Regions from separate parts of the Neorhizobium descurainiae genome, predicted to be linked through region 3. Evidence: riboswitches for the same ligand, from Rfam matches in the RefSeq annotation. Region 3 holds a riboswitch; each other region holds the start of a gene.
What was found. A riboswitch is a leader RNA that binds a small molecule or an ion and turns the genes downstream of it on or off. The one in region 3 is predicted to bind cobalamin.

Region 1 (6,538 bases), on a different contig from region 3:
GCCGGAATAAGGGCCGCGATCATTTGCAATCGCTCCGCCGATGATTACCCCGGTGCCGAAGGCCGCCAGCGGGAACCAGAAGCCATTGTAATACCGATAGCCCGGACGGCGATCGCGATAGCCGCGATAACCGCGATGCCAGCCGTAGCGGTCGCGCCGCCAGTCACGGCGATCCCGGTACTGGACATCCGTCACGGCGCTTGCAGCCGAAATGGCGGGAGCCGAAGGCATCTGCAAAGCCTGAGCCGATGTGAAGCTGGTGAGCGCAGAAGCGACCGCAAGCGCTGCCGCGGTCAAACGCAGGTGGAGGGGTCTCATCCTGGTGTTTCCTTTCAGGAAGTATTGGCAGAAAACAACGCGGATAGAAGGACTTGGTTCCATGACGGCCGGGCTGGAGCCAATCACGAATAAGCGATCGGTCCCAGGGCAAACTGCATCATGCGACGATCGAAAGCATCGTCTGATCGCCCTGAAGGCGATTGACCATGAAATTCGAATACCATTCGACGAACTGCATGACGCCGCCCTCGTGGATCGCCGAATAAGGTCCCGGCTCATATGCCGGCGAACGGATCCCGAAGGCGTTTTCCTCGACGATCTGGCGGTCCTGGTCGTTGGTCATGTTCCAGACATGCGTCAGCTCTTCGAGATTGTAATCGACGCCCTCGACCGCATCCTTGTGGACCAGCCATTTGGTGGTGACCGCCGTTTCCTCCGGTCCGAGTGGTGTGACGCGGAAGGAGACCGCATGGTCGCCCAGCATGTGGTTCCACGTGGTCGGGTAATGGAAGAGCAGCATCGTGCCGATCCCATCGATCGTCACGTCGTCGGAGAGTTTTCGCTGCACGGCATTCCTGCCCGACATCGTGTAGCTTTCGGCGCCCTCGATCAGCGGCATGCGGGCGACGCGGAACTGGCCGTCCGGCGATATCCTGAACTCGCTCGGCAGATCGGCCGCCTCGCAGCGCCGCCAGTGCTCGATGATGACCGGATCGTCGATCGCGCCCGACACGCCGGTGACGGTAGGCGCTTCCGGAAACGTGCGGCAGAGTTCCGGGTGATTGCCGGCGCAATGATAGCATTCGCGGTTGTTTTCCCAGACGAGCTTCCAATTGCCCTTCTCGATGATCGTCGACTGGTGGGCGACCTTGGCCTCCGACAGGCGGTGCGGCGCCATATAGGGCTCGATCGCCTCGCGAACGGGCGCGAAATCCGGCGCCTCGTTGGCAAGGCAGATGAAGATGTAGCCGGCGACGCTCTCGCAATGGACCTTCTTCAACCCGAACTCTCTCTTGTCGAAATCCTGGCCCATCTGCCGGGCGATGAGCAGCGAGCCGTCGAGTTCGTAGGTCCATTGATGGTAGGGACAGACGAGCCGCACCGCCGAGCCGCTTTCCTTGGTGCATACCCGGCTGCCGCGGTGGCGGCAGGTATTGTGGAGCGCCCGGATCAGGCCGTCACGGCCGCGCACGACGACGACCGGATAGTCGCCGATCTGCAACGTGAAATAGCTGCCGGCCTTGGGCAGTTCGCAATCGTGGCCGACGAACAGCCAATCGCGATACCAGATCAATTCGAGATCGAGCTTGTAATAATCGGGATCGGTGTAAAAGGCCTGTTCGAGGCTGAAGCCTTCGCGGCGGTTCTTGAGCTGCCGCAGGACCTGACTGCGAGTTTCCATCTTGCCTTCCTTGTCGAAGCGAGCCTTGGGGCGGCCTGCGGAAGGACATGGAAACGCCGGCCGGTCTCGCCCCGCCAATCTCCGCGTCCCGAGCGCCCGCCGCGATCGGTCAAATTCTCTTTCACCTCAGGCTGGTTTCCGGGCTCAGGAGCTGTCCCTCGCGGGACGGGCATGGCGCCTTCCCGGGCGGCCCTTGCGGCTCTTTCCCAGTGGCTTGTGCCATGCCTCTTACACTCCACCACCGTTGCGGGGGCAGCGCCGGGCTTCGACCGGCTTCCCAATTCTCCGCCCTCCCTAGCGAGGCGGCACCTTGAGCTTGCAGCGGATATAATCATCTGCCCCACGTGTCGCATAGGCAACATTGCGACATCGGCAACCGCATTGACGACGGCTTCGGAAAACCCTTAAGCCCCGCGAAAGGAAAACCTGTCATTGAGGGCTGAAGCTCAAGATTTCCGGCATCAACAGGAGCGATGCCCCCGTGCAGGCCAAAGGAAAATTCCGCTACTACGAAGCTCCTCCGCCGAAGCCTCCCGCGCCGGCGGGGACGAAGCCTACCGCGCATTCGGAATTCCTGCGGACCGGACGCATCGCCCGCGACAGCGCCATCTGGGTGCCGGCAGAACGGCGCTATATCGGTTATGCGGACGTCGCCGCGCGCACCGGCAAGAAACTGGAAGCAGCCGGAGAAAAGAGCCACGAGCGGATCAACGCATTCCATCGATCGATCCAGTTCCCGAAGATCATCTTCCACCGCACGCTCGACGAGCGTCCGCATCTCGGCTACTGCCATGTCACGGCCGCGAGAACGTTCCTCGGACGCCGCATGCCGGTCAGCTGGTCCTTCTATATCGCCAATTTCTTTTCCGAGATCGGCGAGGAGGAAAGGTTCTTCGAACGCATCAGCACGACCTATTCGCGCATGTACTTCGCCGTGGCGATCGAGGGGGAGCCGGGCGAACCGTTCCGGATCGACCGCTCGATCCGCAAGAACGGGCTCCTGTTCCAGACCAACGATCCGATGGAAGCGATCAAGAACGTGCTGACGCTCGGCGCATCGAGCCATGCGCTGCGCGAAATCATCAAAAAGCTTTGACGGAAGCCCGGTCCGCGCTATTGACGGGCGGACATGACGGCCGACATCATCGACATCACCCGGGATCATGAACGCGCGCTCCTCAAGGCCTCAGCCGTCTTGGCGGAAGGTTATCCGGTGGCGATCCCCACCGAGACCGTTTACGGGCTTGCCGCGGACGCCACCAACCCGGCAGCCATTGCCCGCATTTACGAGACCAAGGGCCGGCCGCGCTTCAACCCGCTGATCTGCCATGCGGCCGATCTTTCCATGGCCGAGCGCTATGCGGTTTTCGACCCGATCTCGAAAAAGCTCGCCGAGACCTTCTGGCCGGGGCCGCTGACGCTGATCCTGCCGCTGAAGCCGGAAAGCGGCATCCACTCGCTCGCCACCGCGGGTCTCGACACGATCGGCATCCGCCTGCCGAAAGGGTTCGCATCCGAGCTCATCCGCGCCTTCGGGAAGCCGCTTGCCGCGCCGAGCGCCAACACGTCCGGCAAGGTGAGCCCGACAAGCGCGCAGCATGTGGCGGAGGACCTGGGCGACAGGCTCAAGCTCATCGTCGATGGCGGCGCAGCCCCCGTCGGCGTGGAATCGACCATCGTCCGCGTCGAGGACGGCATTATCCGCCTACTGAGACCCGGCGGCGTCGCGGTGGAGGAGATCGAGAAAGCCACCGGCCTCCCGGTGATCCGGCCGGACGGCCCGGCGGCGATCATCGAGGCGCCGGGCATGCTCGCCTCCCACTATGCGCCGGGCGCGGCCGTCCGGCTCAACGCCGATCACGTCGAACCCGGCGAAGCGCTGATCCGGCTGGGTTCCGCCCCGGTAAAGGGAATAGAGCTTGCCACCGCGGTTTTTGATTTGAGCCCTTCCGGCGATCTTGCGCAGGCGGCGGCAAATCTGTTCGCTTACCTGAAGCGCGCCGATGCGACCGGTGCGGCCCGTATTGCCGTCACGCCCATTCCCGACCACGGGCTTGGCGAGGCGATCAACGACCGGCTGGCCCGCGCCGCCGCGCCACGGGAATAGGAGGAGGCTGCCGATGGATATTTCCGGACCGAAACCAGAGCTTCTCGACCGCTTCGCGGCGATCGTCGGCGAAAGCCATGTCCTGCGCGACCCGCAGGACATGGCCCCGCATCTCGTCGAGGGCCGCGGGCTCTATCAGGGCTCCTCGCCCATGCTGCTGAAGCCCGGCTCGACGCAGGAGGTTTCGGAAATCCTCAAGCTCGCGAGCGAGACCGGGACGCCGATCGTGCCGCAAACGGGCAATACCGGCCTCGTCGGCGGCCAGACGCCCCGCACCGGCGGCAGCGACCTGATCGTCTCGCTCGAACGGATGAACCGCATCCGCGATGTCGACCCCGTTGCCAACGTGCTCGTCGCCGATGGCGGCGCGATCCTCGCCGACGTGCAGAAGGCGGCCGAGGCGGCCGGCCGGCTGTTTCCGCTGTCGCTCGGTTCGGAAGGCTCCTGCCGCATCGGCGGCAATCTCTCCACCAATGCCGGCGGCACCGCCGTGCTCGCCTACGGCAACATGCGCCAGCTCTGCCTCGGTCTGGAGGTTGTATTGCCGACGGGCGAGATCTGGGACGGGCTGCGCCGCCTCAAGAAGGACAATACCGGCTACGACCTGCGCGACCTCTTCATCGGCGCGGAAGGCACGCTCGGCATCATCACCGGCGCCGTCCTGAAACTCTTTCCGCAGCCGGCCGGCCACCAGGTGGCGCTGGCGGGCCTCGACTCCCCTGAAGATGCCCTGAAGCTCTTCGAGCGGGCCTCGAACCTTTGCGGCACGGCGCTGACGGGTTTCGAGCTGATGCCGCGCATCGGCATCGAATTCACCACCCGCCACATCGAGGGCGTGCGCGATCCGCTTTCCGAGCCGCATCCCTGGTACGCGCTGATCGATATCTCCACCTCCGATTCCGCCGGGACGGCAGAGACCATGATCCAGTCGCTGCTCGAACAGGGGTTCGAAGCGGGGCTCATCCGCGACGCGGTGATCGCCTCCTCCGTCGCCCAGCAGAAGGCGCTCTGGCATATGCGGGAAAGCATGTCCGACGCCCAGAAGCCGGAAGGCGGCTCGATCAAGCACGACGTCTCGGTGCCGGTCTCGAAAATCCCGGCCTTCATGGCGGAAGCCGGTAAGGCGGTCATGGCCGCCGTTCCCGGCGCCCGCATCTGCGCCTTCGGCCATCTCGGCGACGGCAATATCCATTACAACATTTCCCAGCCCGTCAGTGCCGACATGGCGGCCGACAAGGGGGCCTTCATCGCCCGCTGGCGGGAGATCAACGAGATCGTGCACAGCATCGTGCTGGCGGCCGGCGGCTCGATCTCGGCCGAACACGGTATCGGCCAGTTGAAGCGCGACGAGCTCGCGCATATCCGCTCGCCGATCGAAATGGATCTCATGCGGCGGATCAAGAAGGCCTTCGATCCGGCCGGCATCATGAACCCGGGCAAGGTGGTGGCGATCCCATGAGCCGGTCTGCGCGAACCACGATCCGCATCGATCTCGGCAACGGCGTGAGGCTTGGTCCCGGAAAGGCGCAGCTTCTCCAGCTCATCGCCGAACACGGCTCGATCCGGGCCGCGGGTGCGGCGATCGGCATGTCGTATCGCCGGGCATGGCTGCTCGGCGACGAGATCAACCGCATGTTTCGCGAGCCGTCGATCTTCACCCGCCACGGCGGAAAAAGCGGCGGCGGAGCCGGCCTGACCGAATTCGGCCAGGAACTGCTTTCCCGGTATCGCCGCATGGAGGAGGCAAGCCGCGGCGCGATGCACGCCGATCTCGACTGGCTGGCGGACAATGCCGATCCGAATTTCGAACCGGCGGGCAAAAACGACGTCTGAGAGGCTCTGCCGCCTTAACCCATCTTGATCTGGGACAATGCCCACAGGGTATCGGCGCTGATGCCTGCGGAACCGCTGCCGCCATAGAGGATGTCGAGCGCCGACGAACTCACGGTGGTGTTCTCCAGGTCGTACATCATCGTGAAGCGCTCGATCAGCTTGTCGAGCTTTTCCGGGTCGGACAGATCTTCGAGATTGAGATTCTTCTCGACGATCTTCGCCTGCTGATCGACATCCATGTTGCCGAGTTCCTGCGGCAGCTGGAAAGTGACGCGGAAGAACTCCATCAGCGCCTCGTCGCCGAGGATGACGTAGGGGTCGGTGATGGTGTCGGCCATGCGCTGGAAATAAAGCGCCAGGCGGACGCCCGCGTTTTCCTCGCCCTGCTGCGTTTCCAGAAGCTGCCGCACGTAGAGGCTCAGGGTTGCGGCCACCTCGCCGCCGTTCTGGGCCTCGCCGACGGAACTGCGGTCGATATTGCCCTGGGAATCGAAGTTGAAGGTGCCGACAAGCTGCGCAAACCGCTTGTCGTCCTGCTTGTTGACGAAGCTTTCCGGGTCGTCGAGATCGGAGTTGAAGGCCTGTTTCAGGAAATCGTCGGTCACCGTCTCAGGATCGATGCCCTTCGACGTCAGAAGGATGTCGAGCAACTTGCGGTCGGCGAGCAGCTCGTCGCGGCTGTCGATGCGCTGCAGGGTGTCCGTATAGTATTTCGCCTCTTCCTCGGCCTTTTTCTTGGCCGCTTCCAGTTCGTCGCCTTCGAGGAAGCGGGTCTTGCGCAAGATGTAGTCCTTGGCGACGTTGGTAATCGTCGCATTGGACTGGGCCAGCACCGGCGTGGTGATATCGCCGTCCTTGTCGAAGTTGAACAACTTGGCGAAGGTCACGAGCCGTTCGTCCTTCAGCTGATAGACATA
Region 2 (6,538 bases), on a different contig from region 3:
AGCGCGATCAGCGCCGGAAACATGTCTCGGAAGAGGCCGGAAATCCTGAGCGTCACGTCAACACGCGGCCGGCCGAGCTGCGCCGGCGGCAAAACCTCGATGCCGGTCACGCGGCCGGTCGCCGTATCCTGCATCGGCCTGGCACCCATCAGGGCCAGAGCCTGTGCGACCTCTTCGCCGCCGCTTCGGAGCGACGCGCTGCCCCAGAGATCGAAGACGAGGCTCTTCGGCCAATCGCCGTGATCCTGCACGTAGCGGCGCAGGATTTCATCCGCCGCGTGCCTACCGAGTTCGAAGGCGGTCGGCGTCGGCAGCGTACGTGGATCGCTGGCAAAGAGGTTGCGGCCGGTCGGCATCACGTCGAGACGGCCGCGCGAGGGCGCGCCGGAGGGGCCGGGGCGGATGTGTTTTCCGTCCAACGCGTCAAGCAGTGCCTGCCGTTCGGATTGTGCACTCGCAATCCGCAGCGGATCGACGTCGCCAGGCGCCACTTCGCCGAAGACATGCTGCCCGTCCTTGATGGCGAAATCCTTGAGATCGCAAAGGAAGGCATCGATGCGGGTAAGCGCCGCGTCCGGATCGTCGTCGCGGGACACGCCCGCTTCGGTCGCCAAGCCCGTCTCGCGGGCAGTCTCGACGATCAGCCTGGCCAGCCGGTCGCGGCGGCGGCGGTCGAGCCCGTCGGCTTGCGCGTATTCATCGACCAGCAGTTCGAGCTTCTTCTGCCCGTCGGAAAGGCCGGCTCCGGTCAGCACCGGCGGCAGGTGGCCGACAGTGACGGCGGCAATCCGCCGCTTGGCGACGGCCGCCTCGCCCGGGTTGGAGACGATGAATGGATAGACGACCGGCAGGCCGCCGGTAACGAGTTCCGGGAAGCAATCCTTCGACAGAGCCACCGTCTTGCCCGGCAGCCATTCCAGCGTGCCATGCGCGCCGACATGAACGATCGCGTGGGCGCCGAGCTGTTTGCGCATCCACTGGCCGAAGGCGATGAGGGCATGGCGCGGCGGCAAATCGGGGCTGTGATAATCAGCACGGCGATCGGCGTTGCGCCCGCGATCCGGCGCAAGCGCGACGGTTATGTTGCCGAACTGCGCGGCGCGGAAGCGATAGGCACCGTCTTCCAGGTCCTCGTCCGTCTCAGGCGCACCCCAGGCCGCTTCGGCATGGGATGCCGAGATGTAATCCGAAAGCGGCAAAGCTGCGGATTTCGGAGCCAGAAGGTCCAGCAAATCGCGGGCCGTCTCCGGGATATCCGAAACAGAATAGCCGGCTATCACAAGCTCTCGAAGCATTGAAAGCACGCTTTGCGGCACGTCCAGCCCGACGGCGTAGCCCGTGCGTCCGGGCGCACTCGGATAGTCCGGCATCAGGATGACGACTTTTCGCTCGGAGCGCGATGCGAGTCTCAGCCTCAGGAAGGCGGCGATGCGGTTTGCCACTTGCTCAACCCGGTCCGGTTCCGATCGGTTGACGAGACTGGCGGAGTTTTCGCCTGCCTTGAATGAGATCGCTCCGGCAAGAATGCGGCCGTCGAGTTCCGGCAGGACGACATGCATGGCGAGGTCGGCAGGATTCAGGCCGCGGCGGCCTTCCGCCCAGCCTTCTCGGCGCGTCGTGGCGACGACAACCTGGAAAACCGGCACGCCGGTGCGGTCGAAGATCGTTTCGCCCTTTTCATCCGTGCCGCTGGCGAAAGCCGTCGTGGCTATGATCGCCGCAGGATCGAGGCCTGCAATCGTCCGTTCGACGAAAGCGACCGCATCCGCATCCTTCAGGCCGCTGACGAAGATCGGCAGCGGCGCGAAACCGCGAGCAGCCAGAGCTTCGAAGAGCGCATCGATCGGCGCGGCATCGTTGGCAAGCAGCATGGAACGGTAGAAGAGGATCGGCAGGCGCGGCGCATCGGCAGCGAGGCTGGAAAGCAGCCTCTCGACGCTGACGATGCCATGGCCGGGCTTGTAGAAACCGGCCTTCGGCATCGCCGCCGCGCCAGGCAGGGGCGCTGTTTCGTTTCGCGCCAGCGCGGCCAGTCGCCTTGCCAGCCGCCGCATATTGTCCGGGCCGCCCTCGCGGAAGCAGGCGAGAATGCCGGCAAGCTGCTCTTCGGAAACCGTCGAGGCGCCGACAAGCCGCTCGTCACGAATGCTGCATTCGCCGGGCAGAAGCACGAGCGCGATCCTCTTGCGCTTCGCCATGCGTGAAAGTTCATCCACCCCATAGGCCCAGCGGTCATAGCCGCCGAGAATGCGCACAAGGATGACCTTCGCATGTGCCGCCGTCTTCTCCACCCAGAGGTCGACGGACATCGGGTGCCGCAGGTCGGAAAGGTTGGCCAGCCGCAGGCTCGCCCGACCCTTGTCCCAGGCTGCAGCGATGCCGTTCAGGTCGCTGCCGGAAAAGGACAGCACCACCACATCGGCGGGCGACTGGTTGAGGTCGACCGGCTCGATCAGGTCGTCGAGCGACGACGATGTGGTGGCAAGTATGTGCATTTCCGTTGCCTTATGCGGCCAGCATCCTTTCGATCGCCGCGCGGTCGATCCCTTTTTCGCCGATCACGACAAGACGGCCGTGCCGCGCTTCGCCGGGCGCCCAGGCGCGGTCGAAATAATGGTTCACGCGCGATCCTACAGCCTGGACCTGCAGGCGCATCGGCTTATCCGCGACCTCCACAAAGCCTTTTATGCGCAGGACGTTCTCGGCTTCCGCCGTCACGGAGATGCGGGCGGCGAGTGCTTCGGCATCCGCCACGGCCGGCAGGTCGACGACAAAGCTGTCGAAGTCGTCGTGGTCGTGATCGAGCTCGTCGTCGTGATGCGTCTTGCGGTTCCCGATGTCATCCTCGACGGCGAGCCCGAGGCCGATCAGCACTGCCGGATCGATCGCCCCATTCGCGGCCGAGACGATCTTCACGGCCCGCGGCAGGTGGGCGGTAACGCGATCCTTGGCGGTGGCGAGCCCTGCGGCATCCAGAAGATCGGTCTTGGTCAGAACGATCATGTCGGCACAGGCGACCTGGTCCTCGAAGACTTCCTCGACCGGGTCGTCATGGTCGATCGAGTCGTCTGCCTGCCGCTGGGCTTCCAGCGCGCCGTGATCGTCGGCGACCCGGCCCTCCGCCAGAGCCACGCCGTCGACCACGGCGACGACGCCATCCACCGTCACGCGCGCCTTCACATCCGGCCACTGGAAGGCCTGGACGAGCGGCTTCGGCAGCGCAAGTCCGGAAGTCTCGATGAGGATATGGTCGACGCGCGGTTCGCGGGAGAGGATCTGGTCGATCGCCGGCACGAAGTCGTCGGCGACGGTGCAGCAGATGCAGCCGTTGGCGAGCTCGATGATATTGTCTTCCGGGCAGGTCTCGATGCCGCAGCCCTTCAGCACGTCGCCGTCGATGCCGACATCGCCGAATTCGTTGACGATGATCGCCAGGCGCTTACCGTCGAGCTTCTCGATCAGGCTGCGGATCAGCGTGGTCTTGCCGGCGCCCAGGAACCCGGTGACGACGGTGCAGGGAACGCGGTCGAAATTGACGCTCATGAAGGCATGTCCTCGTGATGGTGGAAGGGTGGAATGCGGGCCGTCATGCCTTTGCCGCGGAGGCAGGCGGGACGGCCACGAAGGGGAAGGAAGCCGCGCTCGTCCCCGGCGAGCATCATTGCGCCGGTCACGATGTCTTCGACATTCTCCAGCGTCAGATGCCCGAAAACGTAAGACCAGCCGGATCGGTGGTTGAAGGCCGCGCTCGGGCTCTTTTCGCAATTGGCGAGGCAGGTGACGGGCTTTACGGCAAGCGGCTTGCCGGCTGTAGCTTCCCGCAGAGCGGCGATCATCCCGATGCCGGGGCGTGTTTCGGGATCGATCTCGTCGCGGCAATTGGTGCAGACGAAGATCGTCACATCCACGGCTTCCGGGACGGTTTCCAGATCGTCTTTTCGCTCGTCACTCATCATCTAAGCCGCGTTACCGCCAGTTCGAAAAATCGGGGCGCGGAGCAGAAGGGCAAGCCCGCCTGCGGTGAATGACAAGACTTCCTCCGGAGCACCCCGCCCGGCGAAGCTTAAATCGAACGGCAGGTCTCCTGGCTCGCGGGTCGCCGCCATTTGCCTGCCTTCCCGGTTTTCCCAGTGGCTTTCCGGCCCAGAGGCCTTGCTCGGCAAAATGGCTCGCCGCCTACAGTTGCGGGGGCAGCCGCGGCATTGATCCCAAGGATCGCACCGCATTCTCTCTTAGCCCTTCCCGTTGCCGGAAAAGGACCGTCTTCTTTCAACTAAGCCCGGTCATAGCCCTATGTCAATGGAGTGCGGCGGGCGTCGCAAAGGCGATTGCGGGGCTCGCGAATTCGTCTATAGTGACCGGACCTATGGTGCCCGAAAGGGTTTTGAGGGAATGCGGTGCGACGGATTTGCCGTCAAACCCGTGGCTGCCCCCGCAACTGTAAGCGGAAAGTCTTCGTCCAAAACGGCCGGTTGGCCGTCAAGCCACTGGAGCAATCCGGGAAGGCGGGCGAGAGGCGCCTGATCCGCGAGCCAGGAGACCTGCCAGAGGTGGTGAGAAACTTGAACAGCCCTCGGGTGGAGGGCGAAAGGACGAGACCATGGTAACGAATTCTGCCGCAAGTGCGGTCAGCGTTTCCGCTTCGAAGATCATTCCCCTCGGCATGACGGCCATTCTCGGCCTGTTCATCGTCGGTTTTGTCGGCTTCTCGCATCTGGAAGTCGTCCACAACGCCGCCCACGACACGCGCCATTCCCTGGCCTTCCCCTGCCACTGAGAGGAATTTCCAAATGTCGCTGTTTCGTAACATCGTCTTCACGGCGGTGATCGCCGGGCTGTTGTCGGGACTTCTCCTCACCGTCATGCAGCATTTCTCGACGGTGCCGCTCATCCTGCAGGCCGAGACCTATGAAAATGCCGGCGGTGCCGAGGCCGGTCACAGCCACAACCATGAGGCTGCCCCGGCTGGCGGTGTCGCGCCCCCTGCGGCGGCTGAACATAGCCACGACGAGGAGGCCTGGGCTCCCGCCGACGGTTTTGAGCGCCTCATCTACACCGCCGCAGCCGATATCTTGTCGGCAATCGGCTTCGGTCTCGTGCTGATCGCCGCTTCGGAAGCCCTGGGAGGCTTCAAGGGCTGGCGCGGCGGGTTGATGTTCGGCATTGCCGGCTTCCTCACCGTCAGCCTCGCTCCCGGCCTCGGCCTGCCGCCGGAACTGCCGGGCATGCCGGCCGCCGAGCTCGGTCCGCGCCAGATCTGGTGGATTTCGACGGCCATCTGCACCGCTCTCGGCCTCGGCCTGCTCGCCTATACCCGTTCGGTCGTGTTTGCCGTGCTGGCGATCGTTCTGCTGGTCGCTCCGCATCTGGTTGGCGCTCCCCTGCCGCCGACGCATGAGACGGCGGTGCCGCTGGAGCTGCATGCCCGCTTCGTCAATGCCGTTTACGTCACCAATCTGGTGTTCTGGGCAGTGCTCGGCGCGCTCATCGCGGTGGTCCGCGAGAAGTTCCGCGCCGGCGAAGATGTCGCGGTGCGCCCTTCGGCGGGGCTTGCTTCGCGGTGAAGGAGATCGATCAGGCGGCAGCCGAGCGCCACCGCGCCAAGATGGCGAACCGCAAGGCGGTGCAGGATGCGGAAGTGGCCGGGAAGATCCTCGAAAAGGGCCTTCTCATCGTCCATACCGGTTCCGGCAAGGGTAAATCCACCGCCGCATTCGGTCTGGCGCTGCGCATGCTCGGCAACAACCGCCGCGTCGGCGTGGTGCAGTTCATCAAGGGTGCCTGGTCGACCGGCGAACAGCCGGCGCTGGCCGTCTTCGGCGATCGGGTCGTCTGGCATACGATGGGCGAGGGCTTCACCTGGGAAACGCAGGACCTGCAACGGGATATCGCCGCCGCCGAAAAGGCATGGGGGAAGGCGCTGGACCTGATGGCGGACGAGACGATCGGCCTCGTCATTCTCGACGAGCTCAATATCGCGCTGCGTTACGATTATCTCAATCTCGGCACGGTGATCGCCGCATTGCAGGCCCGCCGGCCGGACCTGCATGTGGTCGTCACCGGCCGCAACGCCAAACCGGCGCTCATCGAAGCCGCCGACATGGTGACCGAAATGACGCTGGTGAAGCACCATTTCAAGGCCGGCGTGAAGGCCCAGGCCGGCATCGAGTTCTAAGCCATGACCGCCCGCGCGCTGATGTTTCAGGGAACGGGCTCGGATGTGGGCAAGTCGCTGGTCGTGGCCGGGCTTGCCCGCGCCTTCACCTTGCGCGGCCTGAAGGTCCTGCCGTTCAAGCCGCAGAACATGTCGAACAATGCGGCCGTGACGGCGGATGGCGGCGAGATCGGCCGGGCGCAGGCGCTGCAGGCGCGCGCTGGGAAAGCACCGCTCAGCGTCCACATGAACCCGGTCCTGCTGAAGCCCCAGAGCGAGGTAGGCGCGCAGGTCGTCGTGCAGGGCAAGGTCGAAGGCAATGCCAAAGCGGCTGAATACCAGGATCTCAAGCCGAAGCTGATGCAGCGGGTGATGGAAAGTTTC
Region 3 (6,538 bases):
GTTGCGGCGGGCCTCCTCGGCCACGACACGCTGGAATTCGCCGATGAAGTTGACCGCATGCTTGACCTGCAGCTTCGCCCAGGCGGAGAAGGACCAATAGGGCATGCCGAGGCGGCGGCGGATCGCGGCAAGGCCGACATTGATGACGATCGCGGCATCGTAGGCCCAATCGCCGAGATAGGCGAGGAGGCGGGCATTGCGCACAACGACGTCGAACTCGTCGCCGTGCAGGATCAGGTATTTCTTGCCGTCGGCCATTTCGTAGGTTGCGCGTTCGGCCACTTCGATGCCGCCGAAATGCGTGCCGGGAAAGGAGCGCAGGAATTCGTCGTGATTGCCGGGGATGTAGACGATGCGTGTGCCCTTGCGCGCCTTGCGCAGGAGCTTCTGGACGACGTCGTTGCAGCCCTGCGGCCAATACCAGTTGCGCTTCAGGCGCCAGCCGTCGACGATATCACCGACCAGAAACATGGTGTCGGCTTCGTGATAGCGCAGAAAGTCGAGAAGGAAGTCGGTTCGGGCGGCTTTGGAGCCCAGATGCACGTCCGAAATGAAGAGCGTTCTGAAATGCCTTGTTTCCATTTCACCGGTCACGAAGTCGTCCTTTCGCTGCCGCTTCTGCGATTTTCAAAACCAGACTCGTGTTTCAGGATGATGACAGGCCAAGGGAAAAGCCGTCTCCGCGACTATTCGCCATGCTCCAATTTCCGCCACGACCGCAAATTAGCTGCTGTCGCATCCGGTCGATTGATGTAATGAGGGACGCTCGCCTTTCGACCCAGCAAGACAGAAAAGAAGTGCCAGGAGGGACCATGAACGCCCAGGAAAAACCGAAATCGTCCACCGTGCCGGTGAGCGGCGATCTCGACGAACAGGCGCTGTTCTTCCATCGCTATCCGCGCCCGGGCAAGCTTGAGATCCAGGCGACCAAGCCGCTCGGCAACCAGCGCGACCTGGCGCTCGCCTATTCGCCGGGCGTCGCCGCACCCTGTCTGGCGATCCGGGACAATCCGGATGCCGCCGCCGATTTCACCGCCCGCGCCAATCTCGTCGCCGTCATCTCCAACGGCACCGCCGTGCTCGGCCTCGGCAATATCGGTCCGCTGGCCTCCAAGCCCGTCATGGAAGGCAAGGCCGTCCTCTTCAAGAAATTCGCCGGCATCGACGTCTTCGACATCGAGATCGACGCGAACAGCATCGACGCGATGGTCTCGACCGTGTCGGCGCTCGAGCCGACCTTCGGCGGCATCAACCTGGAAGACATCAAGGCGCCGGAATGTTTCGAGGTGGAACGCCGGCTGCGCGAAAAGATGAACATCCCGGTCTTCCACGACGACCAGCACGGTACCGCGATCATCGTCGCCGCGGCGATCATGAACGGGCTGGAGCTTGCCGGCAAGAACATCGCCGACGTGAAGATCGTCACGTCGGGCGCGGGTGCGGCGGCGCTCGCCTGCCTGCATCTCCTCGTCTCGCTCGGCGCGAGACAAGAGAATATCTGGGTCCACGATATCGAGGGCCTCGTCTATGAGGACCGGACCGAGCTCATGGACGAATGGAAAGCCATCTATGCGCAGAAGAGCGACAAGCGCGTGCTTGCCGACAGCATCGGCGGCGCCGACGTCTTCCTCGGTCTCTCGGCCGCCGGCGTGCTGAAGCCCGAGCTGCTCGCCCAGATGGCGGAAAAGCCGCTGATCATGGCGCTCGCCAACCCGACGCCGGAAATCATGCCCGAGCTTGCCCGCGCCGCCCGGCCCGACGCGATGATCTGTACCGGACGCTCGGATTTCCCGAACCAGGTCAACAATGTGCTGTGCTTCCCGTACATCTTCCGCGGCGCGCTCGATTGCGGCGCCCGGACGATCAACGAGGACATGAAGATGGCGGCCGTGAAGGCGATCGCCGCGCTTGCCCGCGAAGAAGTCTCCGACGTCGCCGCGCGCGCCTATTCGGGCGACACGCCGATCTTCGGCCCGGACTATCTCATCCCCTCGCCCTTCGATCCGCGCCTCATCCTGCGCATCGCCCCGGCCGTCGCCAAGGCTGCCGCCGAGACCGGCGTCGCCGCCCGGCCGATCCAGGATTTCGATGCCTATCTCGATCAGCTGAGCCGCTTCGTCTGGCGTTCCGGCTTCGTCATGAAACCGATCTTCAACGCCGCCAAGAGCGCCGAGAAGAACCGCGTCATCTTTGCCGAAGGCGAAGACGAACGGGTGCTGCGCGCAGCCCAGGTCCTGCTCGAGGAAAAGACCGCCACCCCGATCCTGATCGGCCGCCCCTCGGTCATCGAGGCGCGCCTGAAACGCTTCGGCATCCGCATCCGTCCGAATGTCGATTTCGCCGTGGTCAATCCGGAAGACGACCCGCGTTACCGCGACTACGTGGACGACTATTTCGCCCTGGTCGGCCGCGAGGGCGTCAACCCGGAAGCTGCGCGAACCATCGTGCGCACCAACAACACCGTCATTGGCGCGCTCTCGGTCAAGCGCGGCGAAGCGGATGCGCTGATCTGCGGCGTCGAGGGCCGCTACGACAAGCACCTGAGCGACGTGGAGCAGATCATTGGCAAGCGCGCCGGCGTCTGCGCCTTCTCGACCCTCAGCCTGATCATCTCGCAGCGCGGCACGATCTTCTTCACCGACACGTTCGTCAACTACAATCCGAACGCGCAGGAGATCGCCGAGATCACCGTTCTCGCCGCAGAAGAGATCCGCCGGTTCGGCATCGTCCCGAAAGCGGCGCTGATCTGCCATTCGAATTTCGGTTCGCGGGATTCGGAAAGCGCCCAGAAGATGCGCGCCGCGCTCAAGCTGGTGCGCGAACGGGCGCCGGACCTGGAAGTCGACGGCGAAATGCAGGGCGGCTCGGCTCTCTCGGAGGTGTTGCGCAAGCGCGCCATGCCGAACAGCTCGCTCACCGGAGAGGCCAATCTCCTCGTCTTCCCGAACCTCGATGCGGCCAATATCTCGCTCGGCATCGTCCGCAACATGACCGACGCGCTGCATGTCGGACCGATCCTTTTGGGCGCGGCCATGCCGGCGCATATCCTTTCGCCGTCGGTCACCTCCCGCGGTGTCGTCAACATGGCGGCGCTTGCGGTCGCGGAGGCATCGCAGCCCAATCTCGAAGTGCAGCCATAAGTTGACGAGCTGAGGGGCAGAGGCCGCCTTCCCCTGAATTTCAACCAGGCCGTGGGGCGCGCCTTATGATATTGTCAACCGGCCTGCTCCATGATCGGGTCTCCGCCGACTGGAGAGAATGCCGGACACAATGCCCATGCGCCTTCGTGGCCTCTTGATCGCCCCGCTTCTGCTCGTTCCCGCAGCGGCCTCCGCGCGTGACGTCGCCGCCTGCGCGGCGCTTTACCGGCAGCTCAACAATACCCGCCAGGTGATCGGCAACACCGCCGAAATGCGGCGTTATGCGCAACAGCTCAGCCGCCAGAACAGCGTAATCCGGCAGTTGCGGATCGAGATGCGCAGTGCCGGCTGTGGCACCGGGAGCGTCATCACCCTCGGCGGTGCGGACAGCGAGGTCTGTCAGGAAATCCGCGATCAGCTCCAGCAGGCGGAAGCGAACCGCGACGCCATAACCGACGAACGGAACAATGTGCGGCAATTGGTGCAGTCTTCCGACGAACGCACCGCCATCCTGGCGGCGATCCGCTCGAACAGCTGCATTCCGTCCGACGTGGAGGAGGACCAGAAGGAGCGGATGAAGGTGCAGGGTATCGAACTGCCGAAGGAAGAGCCCTATTCCGGCATCACCAATCTGCGCACCACGCCGCCCGAGCAGCCGCAGGCCGCGGCCATCCAGCCGAACTTGCCGGGCCCGGAGCGTCCCTACGATCCGGACAGGAAGGTGCGCACGGTCGGCCCGCAATTCCTGCCCGAGGAAAACATCGATCTCGCCCATCCGAAATCGAGCGGGCCGCAGCCGCAGCAATGATCAGCGATTCTCCCATTTCTCCCTGAAGATCAGCTCTTCGAGCGGCAGGCGCTGGCGCCAGCCTCTGACCGCCAGTTCCGGCTCGGCATAAAGCCGGTCGACGTAACCCAGACAGAGCCAGGCGACGATCTCGATGCGTTCGGGAATGCCGAGCAGCGCGCGCACGTCCTCGTCGCGGAAGATGCTCACCCAGCCGACGCCGATGCCTTCCGCGCGTGCTGCGAGCCAGAGGTTCTGCACGGCGCAGACGGTCGAATAGACATCCATGCGCGGATTGTGGGTGCGGCCGAGCACTACCGGCCCTGCCCTGTCCGGATCGCAGGTCACGCAGATCGAGAGCGGCGCCTTCCGGATGCCTTCGAGCTTCAGGCTGCGATAGAGATCGCGCCGCTCTTCGGGGAACATTTCCGCAGCCTCGTCATTGGCGCGCGAAAAGGCGGCGAAGGCCGCTTCCCGCACCGCCGGATCGCGGATCAGGACGAAGTTCCAGGGCTGCATGAAGCCGACCGACGGCGCCGCATGGGCGGCGGCAAGCAGCCGCATCACCAGATCGTCCGGCAGCGGCTCGGGCAGGAACTGGTCGCGCACGTCGCGGCGCGTCTCGATCGCCCGGTAGACGGCCGCCCGCTCGGTTCCGGAAAATTCGCCGGCAAGTACGAGGCCGGGTTCAAAAAGGTCAGGTCGCATCGTTTTCCCCAACAATGCAGCCCCCATGCCTGTGGGCCGGGGAGAGCTTCGAAACCTGCCCGCCGTCCGCGCGGATCGGTCTATCCCGTCAGGCCGGTCTTCTGACTTGGCTTCATCCGCTTCTGCCGCAGCCTTCCCGGAAAACTCCAGTGGCCTAAATCTCGCGGCCGGGCGTCCGCCTCACAGCGTTGGGCACGTTCCGGCATCTCACCGGATTCCCGATTCTCCCGCAACAAGCGGGCACCTGACGAAGGCGTTATGCCCGGAAGGCCGAAGCCGTTCAAGCCGCTTATGCGACGGGGAAGTATCGCACATAGGCGAATTCGCCGCCGTTCGGCGCCCAGTTGGGCGAGTTCATCGTGCCCTGCCCGCCGAAAAGGTCGAACAGCGTCTCGACATTGCCGCCATCCATGTCCATCAGCCGGACGCGCACGTTTTTGTCGCGCGGATGGTCGAAGACATCGGCGTCGTAGGAGACGAAGACGATCTTGTCACCCTTCGGTGACGGATGCGGAAACCAGTCGCCATAATCGCTGTTGGTGATCCGTTCGGCCGGTCCTCCGGCAGCCGGCACGCGCCAGATCTGCATCAGGCCGGTGCGGCTGGAGTTGAAATAGATCCACTTTCCATCCGGCGAATAGTCCGGCCCGTCGTTGCGGCCTTCGCCGAAGGTGAGCCGCGTCTCCTCGCCGCCCCCAATGTCAATCGTATAGATGTCGAAGACCTGGTCGCGGATGCCGCAATAGGCGAATGCCTTCCCGTCCGGCGACCAGCCATGCCAGTAAGACGGCAGGTTCTTCGTCACCAGTTTCGGCGCACCGCCTTCGGCCGGCAGCACGTAGATCGCCGACTTGCCGAACTCGACCTTGTCGGACACGGCGATCAGCGAACCCTCCGGCGAGATGCCGTGGTCGTTGTTGCACTGCCGGGCAAAGCCCGTGTCCACCGGCTCGGGATCACCGTCACCGTCCGGAGACAGGCGATAGATCAATCCCTCGCTGTTCAGCATCAGGTAGCGTCCGTCCGGCGACCAGTTCGGTGCCTCGAACAAGGCTTCCGTCTGCCATACCACCCGGTTCTGTCGGGTGCGGATGTTGAAGACCTCGACCGAGCTGCGCAATGCCATGGCTTCGCCCTACCGATCTCTGAACCGGTTGGTAATCGGATAGCGCCGGTCGCGGCCGAAATTCTTCTTGGTGATCTTCACGCCCGGCGCCGATTGCCGCCGCTTGTATTCGGCGAGATAGAGCAGGTGCTCGATCCGGTGCACGGTCGCGATGTCATGGCCGCGGGCGACGATCTCCTCCGTGCCCATCTCCATCTCGACCAGGCATTCGAGGATGTCGTCGAGCACCGGATAGGGCGGCAGCGAATCCTGGTCCGTCTGGTTGGGCCTCAATTCCGCCGAGGGCGCCTTGGAAAGGATGTTCTTCGGGATCACCTCGCCCGTCGGCCCGAGCGCGGTCGGCGGCAGGTGCCGGTTGCGCCAGGCGGAGAGCGCATAGACCTGCATCTTGTAGAGGTCCTTGATCGGGTTGAAGCCGCCGTTCATGTCGCCGTAGAGGGTCGCGTAGCCCACCGACATTTCCGATTTGTTACCGGTGGTCACCACCATCGAGCCGAATTTGTTGGAGATCGCCATGAGAATGGTACCGCGGGCGCGGCTCTGCAGGTTTTCTTCGGTGATGCCCTCGTCCGTCCCTTCGAAAAGCTCCGACAGCGCCGACGAAAAGCCGTCGACCGGCTCGGCGATCGGCACGATGTCGTAGCGGCAGCCGAGCGCTTTGGCGCAATCGGCCGCGTCCTTCAGCGAATCCTCGGATGTGTAGCGGTAGGGCAGCATGACGGTGCGCACCCGCTCCTCGCCGAGTGCGTCGACGGCGATCGCCGCGCAGAGCGCCGA

Region 1: it holds a riboswitch for cobalamin, as region 3 does, so the genes downstream of both, ACMGE0_RS13110 (aromatic ring-hydroxylating oxygenase subunit alpha) here and bluB (5,6-dimethylbenzimidazole synthase) in region 3, are expected to answer to the same signal.
Region 2: it holds a riboswitch for cobalamin, as region 3 does, so the genes downstream of both, ACMGE0_RS19500 (DUF1636 family protein) here and bluB (5,6-dimethylbenzimidazole synthase) in region 3, are expected to answer to the same signal.

What each region holds. Positions count from the first base shown of each region.
Region 1 is NZ_JBLFFK010000006.1:95,420-101,957, forward strand. It holds gene ACMGE0_RS13105 (BA14K family protein) at 1-318, opposite strand, end outside; gene ACMGE0_RS13110 (aromatic ring-hydroxylating oxygenase subunit alpha) at 437-1,681, opposite strand; cobalamin riboswitch at 1,794-2,009, opposite strand; gene ACMGE0_RS13115 (DUF6656 family protein) at 2,163-2,777, shown strand; gene ACMGE0_RS13120 (L-threonylcarbamoyladenylate synthase) at 2,811-3,788, shown strand; gene ACMGE0_RS13125 (FAD-binding oxidoreductase) at 3,802-5,247, shown strand; gene ACMGE0_RS13130 (winged helix-turn-helix domain-containing protein) at 5,244-5,621, shown strand; gene ACMGE0_RS13135 (DUF1217 domain-containing protein) at 5,636-6,538, opposite strand, start outside.
Region 2 is NZ_JBLFFK010000011.1:163,102-169,639, forward strand. It holds gene cobN (cobaltochelatase subunit CobN) at 1-2,495, opposite strand, end outside; gene cobW (cobalamin biosynthesis protein CobW) at 2,506-3,543, opposite strand; gene ACMGE0_RS19500 (DUF1636 family protein) at 3,540-3,956, opposite strand; cobalamin riboswitch at 4,058-4,279, opposite strand; cobalamin riboswitch at 4,351-4,563, shown strand; gene ACMGE0_RS19505 (CbtB domain-containing protein) at 4,601-4,777, shown strand; gene ACMGE0_RS19510 (CbtA family protein) at 4,791-5,564, shown strand; gene cobO (cob(I)yrinic acid a,c-diamide adenosyltransferase) at 5,561-6,175, shown strand; gene ACMGE0_RS19520 (cobyric acid synthase) at 6,179-6,538, shown strand, end outside.
Region 3 is NZ_JBLFFK010000010.1:125,932-132,469, forward strand. It holds gene ACMGE0_RS18375 (UDP-2,3-diacylglucosamine diphosphatase) at 1-582, opposite strand, end outside; gene ACMGE0_RS18380 (NADP-dependent malic enzyme) at 813-3,140, shown strand; gene ACMGE0_RS18385 (hypothetical protein) at 3,277-3,948, shown strand; gene bluB (5,6-dimethylbenzimidazole synthase) at 3,949-4,635, opposite strand; cobalamin riboswitch at 4,710-4,898, opposite strand; gene ACMGE0_RS18395 (TolB family protein) at 4,925-5,755, opposite strand; gene ACMGE0_RS18400 (NAD+ synthase) at 5,771-6,538, opposite strand, start outside.